DNA from 4 places in the Bradyrhizobium sp. ERR14 genome. Region 4 is predicted to be linked to each of the others. Evidence: riboswitches for the same ligand, from Rfam matches in the RefSeq annotation. Region 4 holds a riboswitch; each other region holds the start of a gene.

Region 1 (5,198 bases), on a different contig from region 4:
CAAAGCAGAACATCGGCGCATGGCGCGGCGCGACCGGGTGAAGCCGGAAGCGATCGCCACCAGATGGCAGGATGCTGAGAGCCATGGTTGAATCTCCTTCTTTCGAATTCTAGTCCATTTAGGGGCCCGTGACGAAAATCAGAACGTTGCGCCGGCCTTGAGCAGATAGGTGCGGCCGGGCAGCGGATAGGCGCTGAAGCGGCCGTCCGTGAAGGTGCTCGCGATGGCGTAGTCGTAGTAGAGCGCGTTCAGCACATTGTTGATGCTGAGGGACCAGAAGTAGCGCTCAACCTGGCCGCTGAGCTTGAGATCGATCGTGCCGTTGGCGGGAATCGGCTTCTGGGTGCCCGCCTGGTCGTTGTCCATGCGTCGCTCGCTCCAGAAGCGCGCGGTGGCATCGAGCACCACGTAATTCTGCCAGATGTTCCAGGTGATGCCCGCACTCGCCGTGTAGCGCGACACCAGCGGCACGTCGTTGCCGGCCCAGATGCCTTCGCGGAAGACCGCGCGGGTGTAGGCCACGCCGGAGCGCAGCAGCAGGGCATCGTTGACGCGATAGGACAGGCTGGTCTCCGAGCCGTAGCGGCGGGTCGGATCGAGATTGGTGTTGTAGAACAGGACCGGATTGAAATGGACCTCGTTGGTGAGATCCATCAGATAGAGACTACTCTGCAGCTGCAATCCGCCTCCCTTGATGCGAACACCGCCCTCGATATCCCCAGAGGTCTGGGTCTTGAGCTGGAACGTTTGCGGGATCGCAGCGAAGGTCAAGGGATCGAAGGAAGGCCCCGAGGAAAGGCGCTCGTCGACATCAGGCGTGCGGAACGCGCGCGCAATGCGGCCGAACAGCGAGACCTGGTCGTTGAGGCGATGCTCGGCCCCGAGATGCAGCGCATATTGGGTCTCGTTGCTCGTCAGCGGCAGCGCGCCGATGTCGGCGTTGAAGGGAGCTGCCGGGTCGAAATTGTCGCGTGCCGCAAGTCTGACGTTCTGCACACGCGCTCCGTAGGAGATGTCCGTCGTGGACGCGATTCCCAATGTGTGCTGGACATAACCCGCAACCGTCTGCTGCCTGAGGTCGTAATTGTGCCAGGGGGAGAGCCCCTGCCCCGCGCCGCGGTTCTGCTCAAAGCTCGCATCGTAATAGTCGATGCCGGTCAGGAGCTGCGACGGCATGCCGAGCAGCAGGCTCTTCACGCTGAGCCGCGGTGTGATCGACCAATTCGTCAGATGGGAACCGACATAGGTCGACGTGAAGAACGCCGGAACCGGCGTCGGGGTGGAAAAGAAAGCACTCTGCTGCTTCTTGTCGCGCACGCCGCCGTCGACAATGAGATCGACGCCGTTGACCAGGGTCTTGGTGAAGCCCGCGGTCGCACCAAAACCCTGCTGGTTGGCGTAGTTGAACGGCGTGCTTGTCCCTCGCCGGTTGGCCCTGAGCTCGTCGAGGCCGATGGAGGGATCGACGGTGCGGCCGCCCGGCAGTCGCAGCTCCTGATTGTCGCCGCTGACGGTAAGAAAAGCACTCAGGCCCAGCGTCGTGTAGTTGAGATTGCCGACGCCGTTCTGCTGCGAATAGCGATTGTTGTCGCGGTAGCCATCGGTCCTGACCGTATTGCCGTAGAACGAGGTCGACCACGGACCGGAATTGAGCGAGGTCGAGACATTGCCGAGCCTGGTGTTGAACGAGCCGAAGCCGGCCTCGATGCGCGCGGTCACGGGCGGTCCGCCGACGCCATTTTTGGTAACGATGTTGATCACACCACCGACCGCGTTGTCGCCGTAGAGCACCGCGCCGGAATTTCCCCGCGTGACCTCGATGCGTTCGATCGAATTGAGCGGGATGGTGGAGAGGTCCACCTGCGCCATGTCGACGTCGTTCAACCGTCGTCCGTTGACCAGCACCAGCGTGTTGGCGGTGGCAAAGGCGCCGAAGCCACGCAGGTCCACGCTGGTCTTGGCGCCGATCTGGCCGCCATAGAGCGTCGTGAGTTGGGCCCCCGGCGTCTGCATCGCGATGATCTCGGCAAGCGTCTGCGATGGCGAATGCGCGATATCCGCGGCCATGATGACGGTCGTGGCAGCCCCGACGATGCCGCCGCCGCCGGCGGCAGCCTCACCGCCGGAGCCCGATGAGCCGGCGCCATTGCCTGCCGGCGCGACAGTCGTCCTCGCCCGCTGCCGAGTCGCCTCGCCGTCACCGATCGCCCTCGCCCGCGTGCGGTTGTGATCGTCGGGCTGCGTCACTTCGATCGGCGGCAATTGCTCGGCAAGCGCGTGCTGGGCGAAGGCGGAGGACAGATCGAGCGAATGGAAGGAAACGGATGCGAGCAGGCCGGCGGCAAGGCGCCTGGCGGCAGAGACGATACGGGACACAATTGTAACCTCGGTATGACGTCAGTGGCACGTCACAGCGAACGAGGTTTCACGGCAGAGCGATGGATTGCTCCGGTGAAGCTAATGTCTGTACTCCCCGACCGACATCTTCGCGTGTGACCACGGCTGACGGCAGGTCTCCTGGCTCGCGGGTCGTAACCTTGCGTCGCCTTCCCAGGACCGAGTTTCCCAGTGGCATGAGACGAAAGATTCACCGCTTACAGTTGCGGGGGCAGCCGTGGCGTTGAGACAGATCCCTGCGTTGGGACAATCCCGCACCACATTCCCTTTTGATCTCCCTGAGGAGAACCGTCGCCGATCATTTACGAGCCGTTGGCCCCGGGAGTCAATCGACCGGTCGATGCCGGGCGCTCAGGTCCGCCCTCGCACACGTTGCGCCTGGGCCCAGGCGACAGCGACGTCGCGCGGCGGAACATCGACGCGCTTGATCGGGGTCAATTCGCCGGAGGCCGAGACGATCGCGGTCTCCTCGCGACGACAGCGCGTGCAGACAAAGCGGACCTCGTGCGGGGACGCCGACCAGCTCGACCGCTTCACATTGGCCGCCATCGGCCAGGCATCACAATGCGAGCACGACACCAGAAATCGACCGGGATCGAGCATACCCATTTCCATCGGACTCCGCGTCCTGCCCACCTGCTTCAATGATTAACCCAAGTGAATCGTTCCGGTGCCCCAGCACCGCCCCTGGGTGCGCCGGAGAAAGCGGTAGCCTCAGCGCGCGCCCTTGAGGGTGCAGGAGGTGGTGCAGGTGACCGTGGTGCCGCGATCGCACGATTTGCACGCACTGACGCACTGGTTCATGTCGCGGGGATTGTAGCTGTAGTTCCGCATCGGGCAGGTCAGCGTCGAGCCGGTGATATCCTGCTCCTGGTCGCAGGCCGCCGTCATGAGCGCGACTATGATCACGGCAACGAGGCGCATGTGATTGCCCTGTCAAGCATGGCAAATGACACTCGCGAGGTGCGCTGCAATGCAGCGAACCCCGGCCTTTCCACCACGAGCGATCGCTCGCGACGTCAAGGATGCGCGCCAAACCTTAAGAACGGATTGCAGCCGGCGTCAGGCCGCAGCCTTGGTCGCGATCGCCTGCCGCATGTCCACCGCCAGCTGACGGTACTGTTCCGAGAGTTTCAGATAGAACTCGCGCTTGGTGCTGTCGGTGGCGAGCTTGGCGATCAGCTCGCATTCGGCGGTGAGCGTCTCGAACCGTTCCAGCCTGTCCTGAAGTTCCGTCATCGGCGTGTCCCCGTCAAACGCCTCAAGGACATCCAACCTAAGCCCGGGAAATAGGTCACGGCGAACATCGTTATCGAGTAGAAACGTTTTTTCCGGACAGGGCGGGCCGACCCAACAAAAACGGCTATTTCTGCTCCAGGCGCCAGGCGCCGTCCCACCCCTCCTCCGGCGGCTTGGCCTCGAATTGCGCGATGCGGCCGAGCATCGTGCGCGAGGGGCCGTCGCCGGGGACGGCTTCGAGCGCGGCGTTGAAGGCGGCGCGCGCCTCGTCGAAGCGGCGGGCCCGATAGGCCGCGAGCGCTTCGGCATAATGCGTGCGCAGGCTGTCCTGCGCGGCGGTGAGCGCGCCGGCCCGCGCCATCACCTCGAAGATCGGCTGCGGCGCGCTCTGGCCGGCGACCGCCAGACGATCGATCTCGCGCAATTCGAGCCGCGCTCCGATCGCATCAGCAGTTGCCTGCGAGATCAGGATGCGGGTGCCGTAGACCTTGTTGACGGCCTCCAGCCGCGACGCCAGGTTCACGGCATCGCCCATCACGGTGAAGCTCATCATCAATTCGGAGCCGATGCTGCCGGTCAGGACCTCGCCGGTGGCGATGCCGATCCGCAGGTCACACGGCGCCGGCATGGCGCGGATGCCGAGCAGGTCGGGCAGCTGCTTCTGCAGCGCGGGCACCTGGTCGACCATCTCGGTTGCGGCGATGCCGGCCAGGAGCGCCTGCTCGTCCTCCTCGATGAAGGGCGGGCCCCAATAGGACATGATGGCGTCGCCGATATATTTGTCGATGATGCCGCGATTGCTCCTGATCGGTCCGGACATCACCGTGAAATAGTGGTTCATCACCCTGACGAGGCCACGCGGGGTCATGCCCTCGCTCATCGAGGTGAAGCCGCTCATGTCGCAGAACATGATGGTCATGACCCGGCGCTCGCCGTCGATCGCGACCTCGGGCCGGTCGATAAGCCCCTGCACCACCTTGGGATCGATGTAGCGGCCAAAGGTCTCGCGGATGCGCTCGTTGTGCCTGAGCTGCTCGGTCATGCGGTTGAAGGCCGCGGCGAGCTCGCCGATCTCGTCCTGCGTGGAGACGGTGATGGTCTTGTCGAAGCGGCCGGCCTCGACCTCGCGGGTGCCGGCGAGCAGCAGCCGCACCGGGCGCGTGATGCCGCTGGACACCAGGAGCGCAAAGGCAAAGCCGACGATCGCCGCGAGCAGGGTCACGACACCCGAAACGACGATCGCCTGATGCTGGCGGCTGATCACCTGCGACGTCGAGAAGAACACCTGCGTCAGCATGTCGGCGCGGATCGCATCGACCTTGCGGTTGAACTGATCGCGTAGCACGTCGATGTGTTCCAGCGTGCCGCGGGCCTCGGCCATCTGCCTGGCGTCGACCTGCTTGAGCAGCTTTGCATGGTCCTCGTTCAGATCGCGCCGCAGCTCGGTGACGGCGGTCTCGATGCGGATATCGATCCGTCCCAACGCGGCATTGTCCGAATACGTCCTGGGGTCGTCGATGATCGCGTTGACAAGCGAACGCGCGGCCTCGGCCTCCTCCTCG
Region 2 (5,198 bases), on a different contig from region 4:
TGGCGTGCTCGACACCATTGAGAATCTCGACAAGCCACGGCAATGGATGCGGCTTGAGCTGGATGAATCCGCCCTCCTTGGCCTCGAAGAAGCCGAAGACCGGGGCAATCCGCAGCTGGGTCAGTCGCCAGTCGGCGACATAGCGGACGTAGGCGTGGATCTGCTCAGCTCGCATGCCCTCGATCTTGCCGAGCCCGAAGGCGAGGTCGACGAAGTTCTCCTCCAGCTTCACCATGGTCTTGGCGACGTCCACGATGTCGTCACGGACAGCGCGCGTCACTGCGCCGGTTTCGCGGTGCCATTCGTGAAACAGCATGATGATACCCTCACAATGCAGACTCTCGTCGCGCACTGACCAGCTTACGATCTGTCCCATGCCGTTCATTTTGTTGTAACGCGGGAAGTTGAGCAGCATGGCGAAGCTCGCGAACAACGCCATGCCTTCGGTGAAGGCGCCGAACATCGCCAAGGTCCGAGCGACATCGGCCACGCTGTCGACGCCGAACTCGTGCATGTAGTCCGCCTTGGCGCGCATCTCGGCATAGCCGCGGAATGCCTCGAACTCGGTCTTGGGCATGCCGAGCGTCTTGAGCAGCAGCGCATAGGCGTCGATGTGGACCGTCTCCATGTTGCTGAAGGCCGACATCATCATCTGAACAGTGAGCGGCTGGAAGATCGGGATGTAGCGCTTGAGATAGTTGTCCCCGACCTCGATGTCCGACTGAGTGAAGAAACGAAAGATTTGGGTGAGCAGCGCGCGCTCGCTGGGGGTGACGCGGTCCGACGCCCAGTCCTTGAGGTCGGCGCCGAGCGGCACCTCCTCGCCCATCCAATGGGTCTGCTGCTGGCGCTTCCAGAGCTCGTAAGCCCAGGCGTAGCGATCGACATCATAGGTTCCGGTCGAGTCGAGCAGCCCCACTCGTCCCTTGCCGATCAGCGTACGCGGATCGACGGCCGAAAGATCGATCACTGACATGCAAGGCACTCCTCATAATCAGTACGCTGCGGCTGCGGCGCCGCCACCTCGTCGCTGTCGCCGATCTTGCCGGCGAACGACGCGCGCGAGATAGACTTTGAGCGGCAGTAGTAGAGGCTTTTCAATCCGCACTGCCATGCCGTCCAGTGCAGCATGTGAAGGTCCCATTTATCGACATCGGCTGGGAGATAGAGGTTGATCGACTGGCTTTGGCAGATGAACGGGGCGCGGTCGGCGGCAAGCTCGACGATCCAGCGCTGGTCGATCTCGAAAGCGGTGCGAAAGATCGCTTTCTCGTGCTCCGACAAGATGTCGAGACGGGCCACCGATCCTTCGTGTGCTATAATCGACTGCCACATCGCCGAAGTGTCGGCGCCCTTCGCCGCAAGCACTTTGGCGAGATGCGGATTACGCACCGAGATGGCGCCGGACAATGTCTTATGGGTGTAGATGTTGGCCGGGATTGGCTCGACGCAGGCGCTGGTGCCGCCGCAGATGATGCTGATCGAGGCGGTCGGCGCGATTGCGATCTTATGGCTGAAGCGCGCCATCACGCCGCGTTCCAGGGCATCCGGGCACGGACCACGCTCGCGCGCGAGCGTCACGGATGCCGCGTCGGCGTCGCGACGGATTTTTCGGAACATGTTCAGATTGAACGACTTGGCCATGACACTTTCCATTGGAATGCCCTTGGCCTGCAGGAAGGAGTGGAAGCCCATGACGCCGAGGCCGACGGAGCGCTCACGCAGGGCAGCGTAGCGGGCACGCTTCATGCCGTCCGGCGCCACCGTGATGAAGTGGCTGAGCACGTTGTCGAGGAAGCGCATGACATCCTCGATGAAGGTGGGCTCCTCACTCCACTGGTCCCAGGTCTCGAGGTTGAGCGACGACAGACAGCAGACCGCGGTGCGCTCCTCGTCGCGATGATCGATGCCGGTCGGCAGGGTAATTTCGCTGCACAGGTTGGAGGTCGAGACCTTGAGGCCCAGCTCGCGCTGATGCGTGGGGAGCGCGCGGTTTACGGTGTCGATGAACAAGAGATAAGGCTCGCCAGTCTGGAGCCGGTTCTCAAGGATGCGTTGCCACAGCTGGCGGGCATCGATCTGGCGGACGACCTCGTTAGTCTTCGGGCTCCGCAGTGCGAACACGGTGCCGGCGCCCACGGCACGCATGAACTCATCGGTGACGTTGACGCCGTGATGCAGGTTGAGGCTCTTTCGGTTGAAGTCGCCGGACGCCTTGCGAATCTCGAGGAACTCCTCGATCTCGGGATGGTGGATATCGAGATAGACCGCCGCCGAGCCGCGCCGCAACGAGCCCTGGCTGATCGCCAGCGTCAGGCCGTCCATGACGTGGATGAACGGGATGATGCCTGAAGTGACGCCGCCCTTCACCTTCTCGCCGATCGAGCGAACATTGCCCCAGTAGGTGCCGATGCCGCCGCCGTTGGAAGCAAGCCAGACGTTCTCGTTCCAGGTACCGAGGATGCCTTCGAGCGAGTCCGCCACCGAGTTGAGGAAGCAGGAGATCGGCAGGCCGCGCGTGGTCCCGCCGTTGGAGAGCACCGGTGTGGCCGGCATGAACCATAGCCGGGACATCGCATCATAGAGACGTTGGGCATGCGCAACATCGTCCGCGAAAGCGCAAGACACCCGCCTGAACATGTCCTGGTAAGTTTCGCCGGCGAGCAGATAACGGTCGGTCAGCGTCAGCTTGCCGAACGACGTCAACAAGTCGTCGCGCGACGGATCGAGCGTGAGGTCGGCCGGCTTTGGCGATGGCGCGAGGGGCCACGGCAGCGGAGCCGGCGATGGCGAAAGGGGCACCAGACACGGCTCAGGCGCGGCAGGCTTCGCCTGCGCTAGGCGCGGCCGCACACTCGGTGGCGCGACGAGATGACCATGCTGATCGAAATCGTAAGACGGCGACATCGGCAACCCCGCGATGTTTGAGGCTGGGGGCCGTGCGGACGACTTGCGAGGAGATCGGACAAATATCACCAGCTGCAAGCGACCCACCGGGGCACCCCGCCCGAGGACTTTCGTTCAGTCGCGGCAGGTCTCCTGGCTCGCGGGTCGCTGGGGCTGTCGGCCTTCCCAGCGCTGTCGCGCCAGTGACCATGATGACAACCGCTCGCCGCTTACAGTTGCGGGGGCAGCCTCGGAATAGCCGTTGCCGGCGCACCGGGTTCCCTCTTAGCTTCCATCCTACGAGATGCGGGAATGGAAGACCGTGACGGGCTACATATAGGCGCCGCTCGCGGAGATTCGTCAAGGCGGCGCCGTCAAGTTAACGAATTGGAGCAGCCCCGAGGTCAAGGTTCGGCGAGCGCTTGTCGTGGAGATCTCGCGCCAAGTCGCAAAGGCTCGCTCGCGCGAAACACGACGGGAAGTCGGCAGTGACGGCTCCGAGAGAGAGGATGTGGAAAAGGTTCGCGACCTGATCATGAACTGAGAGAAGTTGAGCCTGACGGGACGATTTGAAACGCTTCATGATCCGATCGCGTCGCCTGTTACCCTTCCGGCGTTCCTGGTCTGGACTATCCCTTCACCCGGCGATGTCCGCTGTAAGTGCTTCCCGTCGAGTCTCTACCCCTCGCCCTGGCAGGGGCTTGGCTCGGGGAATCACTTTCCAACTGAAAGTGCGTTATGTGATGGGCCACGCGACCGTGGGGCTCGCAGGCGGCGTGGACGCGCGCTTTGTTCACGATTCCAAAAGCTGCTTGGTTTGCCTCCATGAACATTGGAAGGACGAGAAACATATATCCAAACCGCGTCTCGATAATACCGGAATCGTCACGCCGTTAGGGTGCAATGCGCCTACATTCACCGGAGGAGGCTTTGATCTGCAAGAAGTCTCGCTTGAAGTCGTCCGCAGTGCGGTCGGATTGCTCTCAGAAGGGAAGTACGACCCTGACCTTGCCCCACGGGCATAATCCAGTTTGAAGTTCGTTCTGGCCCACGACAAGGACCAGAGCATGAAGCGCAGCCGCTTTTCGGAAGAGCAGATCATCGGGATTTTGAAGGAGCACGAGGCCGGCGTTTCGGTTGCCGACCTGTGCCGCTAGCACGGCGTCAGCGACGCCAGCATCTACAAATGGAAGGCGAAGTTCGGCGGTATGGAGGTGTCGGAGGCTAAGCGGCTGAAGGCACTGGTGTATGGTCCGCCCCGTCCGTGCAAGGGTTCGTAACAGCAAAAATGACGCTTACAGTTGCATAAATGTATCCGGCCTCTCGCGAGTGGACTGCGGTTGCAGCCAGGCCATGATGAGATCCGCGCACGCCGTTCCCAATAAATGGTTCGGGCACGAAGCCCGCTTTTTTGCACAGGGCTTACGGCATGTTGATCCACTGTTTCGTCATCACTGTTCCCGAGCCTTGCAATCGAAGCCAGAAGCGTCAGGTGAAAGCAGGATCTCTGCGTTCGTAGAGAGCTCCAGGCTTGTTCAAGACCACCCAGACAATGCGGGCCATCTTGGCCGCTAGGGCGACAACGGCCTTGTTCGGATGCATCCGAGCCTGCAGCCCGTCGAGCCAGTTTCCTAGGCGATCGCGCGTCCGGTCCAAATGCCGGAAGCAAGATCGCGCGCCATGCACTAAAAGTTTTCTCACATAACGGTTGCCGCGTTTGCTGACGCCAAGCAACGTCTGTTTTCCGCCGGTCGAGTATTGCCTGGGCACTAACCCCAGGCAGCAAGGTCGCGGGCCTTGCGAAACTGCAGCCCATCACCGATCGCGGCAAGTACAGCGGTCGCACCCAATACGCCGATACCAGGGATTGTCATCAGCCGGCGTGTGACGTCCTCCCGATCGGCGACCGCTTCGATCTCCTGTGTCACTTCGCGGATCCGTTCTTCGAGGCGGCGGAGATCAGCGAAAAAATCGCCCACCAGGCGACGCATCACTGGTGACAAATCGTTTCCTTCGTCATTCAAAGCGCGCGGCAACTCGAGTTTGAATATTCCGGCACCCTGACGCAAAGGTACGCCGTACTCGAGGCAGAAAGCCCGCATCTGATTGATCAGGCGTGTCCTCGAGCCGACCATCTGCTCACGGATCCGATGCAGCGCTTGAAGATCGACTTGGTCCTCCTCCTTCACGGCGACGAAGCGCATTGTCGGTCGCGTCGCGGCCTCAGCGATCGCCTCAGCGTCGATGATATCGTTCTTGTTTGACTTCACGTAGGGCTTCACGAATTGCGCGGGGATCAAGCGCACCTTGTG
Region 3 (5,198 bases), on a different contig from region 4:
TCGGCTTGTCATTCTGCTTCGGCAAGTAGTCCACTCCAACAGGTTCAACGATAGTGCAGCGGCCCTGCCGCAGAAGATCGCCGAGCCGGCCTTGCATGGTCGTCACAAAGTTGAAGTTGCTCGGATCATGCAGAAAGCCAAAATTTGCGTCCCTTTCGCCATCCTTGACTTCACTGGCGATCAACGAGAGCGCCAGGGCGCGCCAGCCCAATTCCATCGGTTTGGCATAGGTCGACGCAAGTTGAATCGTGCCGTCGAGCGCGATCTTCCAGGTGATAACGTACTGTTCGTCTGATGTATCATCGCGGTGCCTGGTCCACGAAACGAAAACATGGTCATTTTCGTCAAGTTCAGCGACGCCCCACATTCGAGGGACGAACTGCGCCACCTTCGAGACATTGGAGATAATTTGTTCTATTGTCTCGCCGTCTTGCGCTCGCCACGTTGACTTGAATCTTTCGATAAGGGGGCTCTCGTTGGCGCGAACACTGTTGTTCGTCGCAGCCAACCCGGCCAGGCAGATCAGGGATTGACCGAGACAAAACCATAACGCGCGTCTTCCAGACATTTTCCTCATAACTGTCAGCCTATCTGCTTTCATCCACACGTCATTCTAAAGCGGGGCAACCTTTAACCTGCTATGCGCGAGCGCAAGAAGTTAGCGGCGACGCGACGGGGAGACCGATGGTGTCCCGTGCGAGCAGGCACTCCCCTCTATGTCACGCGCCGCTAACTTCGCTGCCGGCGACAGCTTCAATTTGCTGTGCCGGACATGCCCAGCAGGAGGAGACTGGGCATGCCGAAGTCTTGCATTCTTCGTGCCAGGTGATGGACGGTATTTCACACCGCTTTTGTGTCCTCTTTGTCGACTTTCCGACTGGCAGGTCTCGATGTTTCCTTTCAGCGCTATCCAGCGCGGCTTATGCATCCTCGTCACGCGACGGTTTGGTCCGGTATCGTTGCCAGAATGTGCGTTTCGATCTCTGCCATGCGTTTGGGCATTTGCGGCCAATGGGCCATGGTGCGTTTGGCGCTCCCTCGCGACACGCGGCGCTTCGAGAACAGCCTCAGTCCGGAGCGCTTTGCACTCGACGGCCAACCACGCGAAGCCGATCTTCACCACCGAGCATTTTGAGTCTTGCTGAACTGCAAATCAACGTGCTGGCGGGGTATGTTGCTGGCCTTGCCAGCTGGGGCCTATTCAACACGGATCCTGTTGGCCGAGAAGGTGACTGGATGGTGGACGTGCTCAAGAACCGCTGGGAAGCCGGAGATGCGTTCTGCTCGAGGTGGCAGTCCCGACCCGCGCAAGCCGCATTTGTCCCAATCTGGCGTGCGGCCCGCGGGCAGCTGCGATGGTCATTCCGATATCGCCGATTGAAAGCGCTTCTACATCATCTCAACGTGATGCACGGTGATTCGCGTAGCAGATGTCGCAGCATCAGCGTGAGACATAATCTGAGAGGTTGACGGAAGACTTCTCTTGCCGATAATCCAAGCCGTCGAGGTTCTCCGGTTTCCATTTGATCCGGAGCTAAGAGGGAAGCCGGTGACAATGCCGGCGCTGCCCCCGCAACTGTGAGCGGCAAGCCGCTGTCCAAAGACGTCACTGAAGCCTGCGCGGCTTCGGGAAGGCCGGACAGAAGCGATGACCCGCGAGCCAGGAGACCTGCCCCGACAATATATTCGTCCACGGGCGGGGTGTCCCGGTGGTGCGCCAAGCAGCCGTCGCACCGCGCGACTTCCCCTGCCTGCGTCCGCCATGGCCTTTGCCCCCAACATGGGGTTCACGCTATGACTCTTCTCTCGCTTCCGGTTGCCACCCTCGGAACGCCACGCATCGGTCCAAGGCGCGAGCTCAAACTCGCTCTCGAAAGTTACTGGGCCGGAAAAAGCAGCGAACAGCAGTTGCTCGAGGACGCAGCTGGCCTGCGTGCCGCGAACTGGGCTCGTCAGAAATCTATCGGCGTCACGGTCATTCCATCGAACGATTTCTCGCTGTATGACCAGGTGCTCGACACAAGTGTCATGGTTGGCGCCATCCCGGAGATCTACGCCTCGAAAACCGAATCCGTTTCGCTCAAGACGTACTTCGCCATGGCCCGCGGATCACAATGCGACGATCAGGATGCGAGTTGCGGTCACGGACCGCGCGGATTTGGCGCACCCGCGCAGGAGATGACCAAGTGGTTCGACACCAACTACCACTACATGGTCCCCGAGTTTCACAGGGGACAGACTTTCAGGCTATGCTCTCGCAAGCCGATCGAGGAGTATGAGGAAGCCAAGGCCCTTGGCTTTCAGACCCGCCCTGTCCTGATCGGGCCGGTCACATTCCTAAAGCTCGGCAAGAGTCCCGATCCTGCGTTCCAGCCACTCTCACTACTGGATGAACTGATACCGGCCTATATCGAGGTTCTGCAGGAATTGGCCAAACGTGGGGCAAATTGGGTTCAGTTCGACGAGCCCTGCCTGGTTCTTGATCTGGATGAGAGGGCGCGACAATCTTTGCGACATGCCTATGACCGGCTCGCCAAGGAGGGGCCGGCCATCAACATCTTAGTCACCAGCTATTTCGGCGATCTCGGGGACAATCTGGACACCGCCTTGAGCCTGCCAGTCGCCGGACTGCACCTCGATCTGGTTCGGGCGCCACAGTTGTTGGACCAGATCATCGCTGGCGGCCGAAGTGATCTCGTCATGTCGCTCGGTGTCGTCGACGGCCGGAATGTATGGCGGTCGAATCTGTCGTCGCTGCGCAAGCGGCTCGAACCCGCGATTGCGAAGCTCGGCAAGGATCGTGTACAGATTGCCCCATCCTGCTCGCTGCTTCATGTGCCGGTCGATGTTGAACTCGAAACCGGGCTCGCTTCCAACGTCAAGAGCTGGCTTGCTTTCGCGGTCCAGAAGATGCGAGAGCTCGCGATCCTGGCGCGGGCACTCGCAGGCGACCAGAATGTTGCGCTAGCTCTTGCCGAGTCGGAATGTGCCGCGACTGTCCGCCGGACTTCGCCGAAAATCCATGATGCCAATGTCGCTGTCCGGATGAAAGCGATCGACCAGACCATGCGTCGGCGCGCGAGCCCATTTGCCCGTCGTGCCGAGATCCAAAGCAATCGTTTCAGACTACCGGCTTTTCCTACCACGACGATCGGATCGTTTCCGCAGACCAAAGAAGTCCGGAATGCCCGTGCGGCGCATGCCCGAGGCGCTATGAGCGACGAGCAATACGACAGGTTCCTCAAGGAGGAGACGGCGCGCGCCGTACGCTGGCAGGAGGACATCGGTCTCGATGTTCTCGTGCACGGCGAGTTCGAACGCAATGACATGGTGCAGTACTTCGGTGAGCAACTCGCCGGCTTCGCGTTTACTAGGAATGGATGGGTCCAATCCTACGGATCGCGCTACGTCAGGCCACCGATCCTGTTTGGCGATGTAGTGCGGTCGAAGCCTATCACCGTAGGCTGGTGGCGCTACGCGCAATCACTAACGAGGAAGCCGATGAAGGCGATGTTGACCGGACCGGTGACGATCTTGAACTGGTCCTTTGTTCGCGATGATATTCCCAGAAGCGAGGTCTGCCGCCAGATTGCGCTCGCGATCCGAGACGAAATCCGCGATCTCGAGAATGCTGGTGCGACCATGATCCAGATCGACGAAGCTGCACTTCGCGAAGGATTGCCGTTGCGTCGATTGGAGTGGACCGCCTATCTCGACTGGGCCGTGGATTGCTTCCGCATCTGCTCATCCGGCGTCGCTGATCAAACGCAAATTCATACACATATGTGCTACTCGGAGTTCAACGACATCATCGGTGCGATCGCTGCAATGGACGCAGATGTCATCTCAATCGAGACGTCGCGGTCGAAAATGGAACTACTCGACGCGTTCAGGAACTACGAATATCCGAATCAGATCGGGCCGGGCGTGTACGACATCCACTCTCCACGCGTTCCCGACGCGGGCGAAATGAAGGAGCTGATGGCGTTGGCTCGGACCCGGCTGCAGGATTCGCAGCTCTGGGTCAATCCGGACTGCGGCCTTAAGACGCGCAAATGGGAGGAGGTTCGGCCGGCGCTAGCGAACATGGTCGCTGCCGCCCGCCAACTGCGCGCTGCATTCGATCCGCGAGGCCGTTGATCCGGGCTTGGGTCTCTTCTCGACAAAGCTGATCCTCTTGCGGTCATTTGCGCTCTCCATAATCGATGGAGCCTTGGGAACACAAAAAAAGCCCGGCCCCCGCTTAGCGGGCCGGGCGAAAGTCTGGGAGGAGCGACGCTGACGCATCGCGCGGGCTTCCATCGGCGGAAGAGAGGACAACCGCCGGTTCGATTACGGCAAGGACATTCGCCGAAAATCTGAGCCCAGTTGAAGCACAAGCTCAGCGTAGCTCAATTATGCAGTGGTATGCGACCGTATAGCCTGAAGTGTATAAATATACACCAAGGTTTGTCGCTCAAGAGCACGTCGGCAACGATTACGACAGCGACGAGGGGAGGCGGGTGATGCCGGGCGGTCACCGCAGGGCACGAGCCGCAAACTCGGTGCGCTTTCCTGCCTGGAAACCTTATGCTCCATCAGCGCGACGATACGAAAAACCTGGCTCCAAGGATCTCGCAGCGTGGACAATGCATGAGCGGTTGCTATTGATTTGAACCCTGCTTGCGGCAGTCCTTGGCCGACCGGATCCACCCGATAGTCGGGTTTCGGCTTGGGCCTTTGTTTGAGAGTCTATGAGCGGACCACGCGGAGGATGTCACGAGCTTGAAGATGGCACGGTGCCGATAGGTTGCTCCTCAGCCGTGAGCGTGGTCCTGCCCTCAACATAGGCCAGTTTGAGTGATGGCGATTTCGGATCCGACACGACTCGGCTCGGCGCGAAGTTAGACCGGACGTCCAGCGCCTTGCCGCTGCTAAACGTACCCGGGCGAGCAGTGCCTCGCGGATCATTCAGAGCGTGCCGGGCTGGGAAGGAGTGGGAGTGCTTCGCCGCACCCGCGCGCCGCAATCGTCCGTCCTACGGGTCGGCGGACATGAGAGACATCCGCTTCGCGCGATGTCACTGCGCAACTGCCAAACCTGAGACGGTCACACTGTGGAACGTGCCGGAACCAGAGCTCAGAAAGGCTCGGCCATGGCGTTTGCACCGGTGGTCGAGCAAGCGATCATAGTGCGCAGAAGCCATTTTTGGCGGTACG
Region 4 (5,198 bases):
CGCGCCGCTGTCGCTCGACGAGATCATTGCCGAGATCGCCGCCGCGCATGCGGCGGGCAAGGACGTTGCTCGCCTGCATTCGGGCGATCTCTCGATCTGGTCGGCGATGGGCGAGCAGCTCCGCCGCCTGCGCGCACTTGGCATTCCGTTCACTGTGACGCCTGGGGTGCCGTCCTTCTCCGCCGCAGCGGCAGCGCTCGAGGTCGAGCTGACGCTGCCGGGCCTTGCCCAGACAGTCGTGCTGACGCGCACGCCGGGCCGCGCCAGCGCGATGCCCGAGCGCGAGAAGTTGGCAGCCTTCGCCGCGACCGGTGCAGTGCTTGCGATCCATCTGTCGATCCATCTGCTCGACAAGGTCGTCGCCGAGCTCGCGCCGCATTACGGCGCAGACTGTCCGGTCGCGATCGTCTGGCGCGCGAGCTGGCCGGATCAGCGCATCATCCGCGCCACGCTGGCTACGCTCGATGCTGCCGTCGGTGCCGAGATGGAGCGCACCGCGATCATTCTGGTCGGCAAGACGCTCGGCGCTGCGGATTTCGACGAGAGCCGCCTTTACGCCGCCGATTACGATCGCCGCTATCGGCCGGTCGGCGCCGAGCCGCGTTTTCCGGAGGGCTCGTGATGGCGGCAGGCCTCGTCATCTCCGCACCGGCCTCCGGCGTCGGCAAGACCACGCTGACGCTGGCGCTCGCGCGCGCCTGGCGCCATCGCGGCTTGAACGTGCAGTGCTTCAAGAGCGGTCCCGATTACATCGATCCCGCCTTCCACGCCGCCGCCACGGGGCGCGCTTCCGTCAACGTCGATAGCTGGGCGATGGATCGCGGGGCGATCTCGCATCTCGTCAGCCGCGGCGCGGACGCCGATGTCGTGCTCGCTGAAGGATCGATGGGCCTGTTCGACGGCGTCGCCGCGCCCGGTGTTTCCGGCACCGGTGCCACCGCCGACATTGCGGAGATGCTGGGCTGGCCGGTGGTGCTGGTGATCGATCCTTCCGGACAAGCGCAGACCGCGGCGGCGATCGCCGCGGGTCTTCGTGATTATCGCCCCGGCGTACGGCTCGCCGGTGTCGTGCTCAACCGCGTTGCCAGCCCGCGCCACGAAGACCTCGTGCGGCGTGCGCTCAACGACGCCGGCATTGCCGTGTTCGGCGCGCTGCCGCGCCATGCCGAGATCAGCCTGCCGAAGCGGCATCTCGGCCTGGTGCAGGCCGAAGAGCAGGCCGAGATCGGCAAGCTGATCGACGAGGCCGCGCGCTTCGTTGCCGAGCATGTCGATCTCGATGCCGTGCTGCGATCGGCCGCCAGCTGGTCGCCGCAACCTGCCGCGAATGGGCTAAACGTGACGCCGCCGGGCCAGCGCATCGCGCTCGCGCGCGATGCGGCGTTCTCTTTCGTCTATCCGCACATGCTGGAAGCCTGGCGCGGGGCGGGCGCGGAGATCTCGACATTCTCGCCGCTCTCCGATGAAGCGCCCGACGCGAGCGCCGATGTGTGCTGGCTGCCCGGCGGTTATCCCGAGCTGCATGCCGGCAAGATCGCGGCCAATGCGCGTTTTCGCAGCGGCCTGCGCGCCTTCGCCGAAACGCGACCGGTGCACGGCGAATGCGGAGGCTATATGGTGCTGGGAACCGCTTTGACCGATGCGGACGGTGTTCGCCATGAGATGACAGGCCTGCTTGGCCTCGAGACCAGCTTTGCCAAACGTCGCATGCATCTCGGTTATCGTCTCGCGACGCTGGCCGCGCCGATGCCGGGACATCGCCCCAGTGCACGTCTGCGCGGCCATGAGTTCCACTATTCGACCATTCTTGCCCAGCCTGATACGCCGTTGGCAGTCGTGCACGATGCAACCGGCGCGGTCATTGCCGAGACCGGCTCGCAGCGCGGCCACGCCACCGGCACGTTCTTTCATCTGATCGCGGAGGACCGGTGAGCGGATTCGTCTCCTTCATCTCCGCCGGACCCGGCGACCCCGAGCTTCTCACGCTCAAGGGCGCCGCGCGGCTGCGCGAGGCCGACGTCGTGCTCTATGACGATCTCGCCTCCGGCGCGATCCTTGATCTCGCCCGGCCCGGCGCCAATCTCGTCGCGGTGGGGAAACGGGCAGGGCGTCCCTCGACCAAGCAGCACCACGTCAACCGCCTGCTGGTCGACTATGCCGCAACAGGTGCGCGCGTGGTTCGGCTCAAGTCGGGCGATGCCGGCATTTTCGGCCGGCTCGAGGAGGAGCTGGAGACGCTGCGTGAGGCCGGCATCGGCTACGAGATCGTTCCCGGCGTCACCTCGGCCTGCGTTGCCGCGGCGCAAGCCGGCATCCCCCTGACCCGGCGCCACACCTCGCGCCGGGTGCAATTCGTCACCGGCGCTGATGTCACCGGCGAGTTGCCGCCGAATCTGAATTGGGCGGCCCTGGCCGATCCTGAGGCGACGACCGTGGTCTATATGGGCCGGCGCACCTTCCCCGCGCTTGTCGCAAAGTTGATCGCGCACGGCCTCGCTGCAGATACCCCCGCGCTGTTCGCCGAATCCCTCGGCCGCCCCGACGAACGGCTGGTCCGCACCACCATCGCCGAGCTTGCCGAGCAGCTTGCGCGCGGCGGCGCCGCGTCGACGGCCGCCGTGATCCTGTTTGGGGCGCTGGCGGGGGATTATCCGTCATGACGGCCTTGGCCGCCGTTCGCCCCTTGACGCAGGCTCAGCGAAAGGGGCACACAAGAGAGGCATGGTGCTCGACGCGGCGCAAAGCGCCGGAGCATAATCGGGAATGGGGGTGGGCGGACCCAGTTGCGGCGCCCAAAACCCCAGCCGCCCCCGCGACTGTAAGCGGTGAGGGACTCCGATCAGCCACTGGGCCGCAAGGTCCGGGAAGGCCGGAAATCCCGGGGAACCGCGAGCCAGGAGACCGGCCCTGCACGTTTTGAGGCCAAGGCCGTCGGGTGTGACGGCAGGAAGGAATTGAGCCATGCATATCGAACCCGGGGTCGTGACGGGCGCCAAGCTCGTGTTGAGTTACGCAACCGGCATCGCCGCAGGCGGCGTTGCGCTGAAGCTTGCGGTGGAAACCGTGCGTGAGCAGGGCATCACGTCGTTCGCAGCGCGGACACTCGCCACCACAGTCCTTGTGTTCATCTTCTTCGAGATCCTGCCGCACTTCCCGGTCGGCGTCTCCGAGGTGCACTTCATTCTCGGCTCGACACTGTTCCTGCTGTTCGGCGCAGCGCCCGCGGCCTTCGGCCTCGCATTTGGCCTGCTGCTCCAGGGCGTATTCTTCGAGCCGGTCGACATCCCGCAATACGGCATGAACGTCACGACGCTGCTGGTGCCGCTGTTCGCGATCCAGGCGATCGCCACACGGATCATCTCGCGCAACACCGCCTATGTCGATTTGAAGTATCGGCAGGCGTTGGCGCTCTCGACGACCTACCAGGCCGGCGTGATCGCCTGGGTGGCGTTCTGGGCGCTCTATGGCTCGGGCTTTGCGATGAGCAACCTCGCCAACATCGCGACGTTCGCGGCGTCCTATGCGCTGGTCATCGTGATCGAGCCGCTCGCCGATCTCGCGGTGCTGGCACTGGCGAAGTCGCTGCGCGGCGTCACCGCGCCCGGTCTCGTCACCCCGCGCCTGCATAACGCGGCCTGAGAGACAAGCGAACGGGCGGCCAGCAGGGCCGCCCGTCGCGTTCGCGATGGTCACGCTTTCCCTGATAGGCATCGGTTGCGGCGATCCCGACCAGCTGACGCGCGCCGCTGTTCAAGCGATCAACGCCGCCGATCTCGTCCTGATCCCGCGCAAGGGAACGGCGAAGTCCGATCTCGCCGATCTCAGGCGGACGATCTGCGCGGATGTGCTCACCGGCGATAACACAGCCATCGCTGAATTCGACCTTCCCGTGCGCGACGCAGGTGAGGCGGAATACCGCAAGGGCGTGGACGATTGGCACGATGCGGTTGCCGCGACTTGGTCGAACGCGATTGCGAACCATCTCGAAGGCGAGGGCAAGGTTGCGCTGCTGATCTGGGGCGATCCTTCGCTCTATGACTCCTCGCTGCGCATTGCGCGGCGGCTCAATCCCCTGCCTGACATCGAGGTCGTGCCCGGCATCACCTCGATCCAGACGCTGTGCGCAGCGCATGCGCTGCCGCTCAACGATATCGGCGAGCCTTTTCTGGTCACGACGGGGCGGCGCTTGCGTGAAGGCGGCTGGCCGGCAGGGGTGGATACCGTTGTTGTAATGCTCGACGGCGGCACGGCATTCCAGTCGCTTGATCCAGCCGGGATTCAAATCTATTGGGGCGCCTATCTCGGCATGCCCGATCAGATCGTCATGTCCGGCGTGCTCGCCGAGGTTGGCCCGCGCATCGTCGCGGCGCGGCAGGAAGCGCGCGAGCGGCACGGCTGGATCATGGACAGCTACATTCTCAAGCGCAGGCCGTAAGCGAGGCAGCATGCTCCCCGAATGGGTCACCCAAACTTGCCCCGAGATCTCCGCGGCCCATCGCGAGGCGGCAATCGCGCGGCAGGCGCAATTGACAAAGCCGACCGGTGCACTCGGCCGGCTGGAGCAGCTCGCAATCGAGCTTGCGGGCCTGCAGGCGACCGAACAGCCGCGTGCCGCACGGGCGCCGATCATTGTCTTCGCCGGCGACCACGGCATCGTCGCGCAGGGCGTCTCAGCCTATCCGCAAGCCGTGACCATCGCGATGATGGCGAATTTTGCCTCCGGCGGCGCCGCGATCTCGGTGCTGGCGCGCGAGCTTGGCTCGAGCCTGGACGTCGTCGACGCCGGCACGCTGGCAACGGCGGCGATGGCGGGTGTCATCACCGACAAGCCGCGCCATGGCACGCGCGATTTCAGCGTCGAAGCCGCGCTCGCACCCGCCGAGCTGGCGTTTGCGTTCGAGGCCGGCCAGCGCGCGGTTGCGCGCGCGCAAGCCAATCAGCCCGATCTCTTGATCTTCGGCGAGATGGGGATCGGCAACACCACCACGTCGGCGGCGATCGCGGCGGGCCTGCTCGGCATCAGCGCCGAAGAGATCGCGGGCAGCGGCACCGGCGTCGATGCGGCCGGCCGCGCACATAAGGCCCGCGTGATCGACGCGGCGATCGCGCGTCACGGCGTTGGCGGCGCTTCGCCGGAAAAAATCCTATGCGCCGTTGGCGGCCTCGAGATCGCGGCGATCTCAGGTGCGATCATCGCG

Evidence for each region. Region 4 has a riboswitch for cobalamin ahead of GGD62_RS31350 (energy-coupling factor ABC transporter permease). Riboswitches for the same ligand answer to the same signal wherever they lie in the genome.
Region 1: linked by a shared signal. The riboswitch ahead of GGD62_RS04885 (TonB-dependent receptor domain-containing protein) and the one ahead of GGD62_RS31350 (energy-coupling factor ABC transporter permease) in region 4 are both predicted to bind cobalamin.
Region 2: linked by a shared signal. The riboswitch ahead of GGD62_RS39945 (ribonucleoside-diphosphate reductase subunit alpha) and the one ahead of GGD62_RS31350 (energy-coupling factor ABC transporter permease) in region 4 are both predicted to bind cobalamin.
Region 3: linked by a shared signal. The riboswitch ahead of metE (5-methyltetrahydropteroyltriglutamate--homocysteine S-methyltransferase) and the one ahead of GGD62_RS31350 (energy-coupling factor ABC transporter permease) in region 4 are both predicted to bind cobalamin.

The regions. Positions count from the first base shown of each region.
Region 1 covers NZ_JACIHD010000001.1:980,804-986,001, forward strand. Annotated here, with positions in the region: gene GGD62_RS04880 (hypothetical protein) at 1-85, opposite strand, end outside; gene GGD62_RS04885 (TonB-dependent receptor domain-containing protein) at 139-2,376, opposite strand; cobalamin riboswitch at 2,490-2,705, opposite strand; gene GGD62_RS04890 (hypothetical protein) at 2,749-3,012, opposite strand; gene GGD62_RS04895 (hypothetical protein) at 3,112-3,321, opposite strand; gene GGD62_RS04900 (hypothetical protein) at 3,460-3,636, opposite strand; gene GGD62_RS04905 (adenylate/guanylate cyclase domain-containing protein) at 3,761-5,198, opposite strand, start outside.
Region 2 covers NZ_JACIHD010000043.1:11,125-16,322, forward strand. Annotated here, with positions in the region: gene GGD62_RS39940 (ribonucleotide-diphosphate reductase subunit beta) at 1-976, opposite strand, end outside; gene GGD62_RS39945 (ribonucleoside-diphosphate reductase subunit alpha) at 967-2,907, opposite strand; cobalamin riboswitch at 3,012-3,226, opposite strand; partial or broken gene GGD62_RS39950 (hypothetical protein) at 3,247-3,487, opposite strand; partial or broken gene GGD62_RS39955 (transposase) at 3,954-4,130, shown strand; partial or broken gene GGD62_RS39960 (IS110 family transposase) at 4,375-5,198, opposite strand, start outside.
Region 3 covers NZ_JACIHD010000012.1:142,391-147,588, forward strand. Annotated here, with positions in the region: gene GGD62_RS27960 (nodulate formation efficiency C protein) at 1-601, opposite strand, end outside; cobalamin riboswitch at 1,489-1,692, shown strand; gene metE (5-methyltetrahydropteroyltriglutamate--homocysteine S-methyltransferase) at 1,795-4,140, shown strand.
Region 4 covers NZ_JACIHD010000017.1:58,403-63,600, forward strand. Annotated here, with positions in the region: gene cobM (precorrin-4 C(11)-methyltransferase) at 1-622, shown strand, start outside; gene GGD62_RS31340 (cobyrinate a,c-diamide synthase) at 622-1,932, shown strand; gene cobA (uroporphyrinogen-III C-methyltransferase) at 1,929-2,660, shown strand; cobalamin riboswitch at 2,706-2,925, shown strand; gene GGD62_RS31350 (energy-coupling factor ABC transporter permease) at 2,962-3,639, shown strand; gene cobF (precorrin-6A synthase (deacetylating)) at 3,686-4,435, shown strand; gene cobT (nicotinate-nucleotide--dimethylbenzimidazole phosphoribosyltransferase) at 4,446-5,198, shown strand, end outside.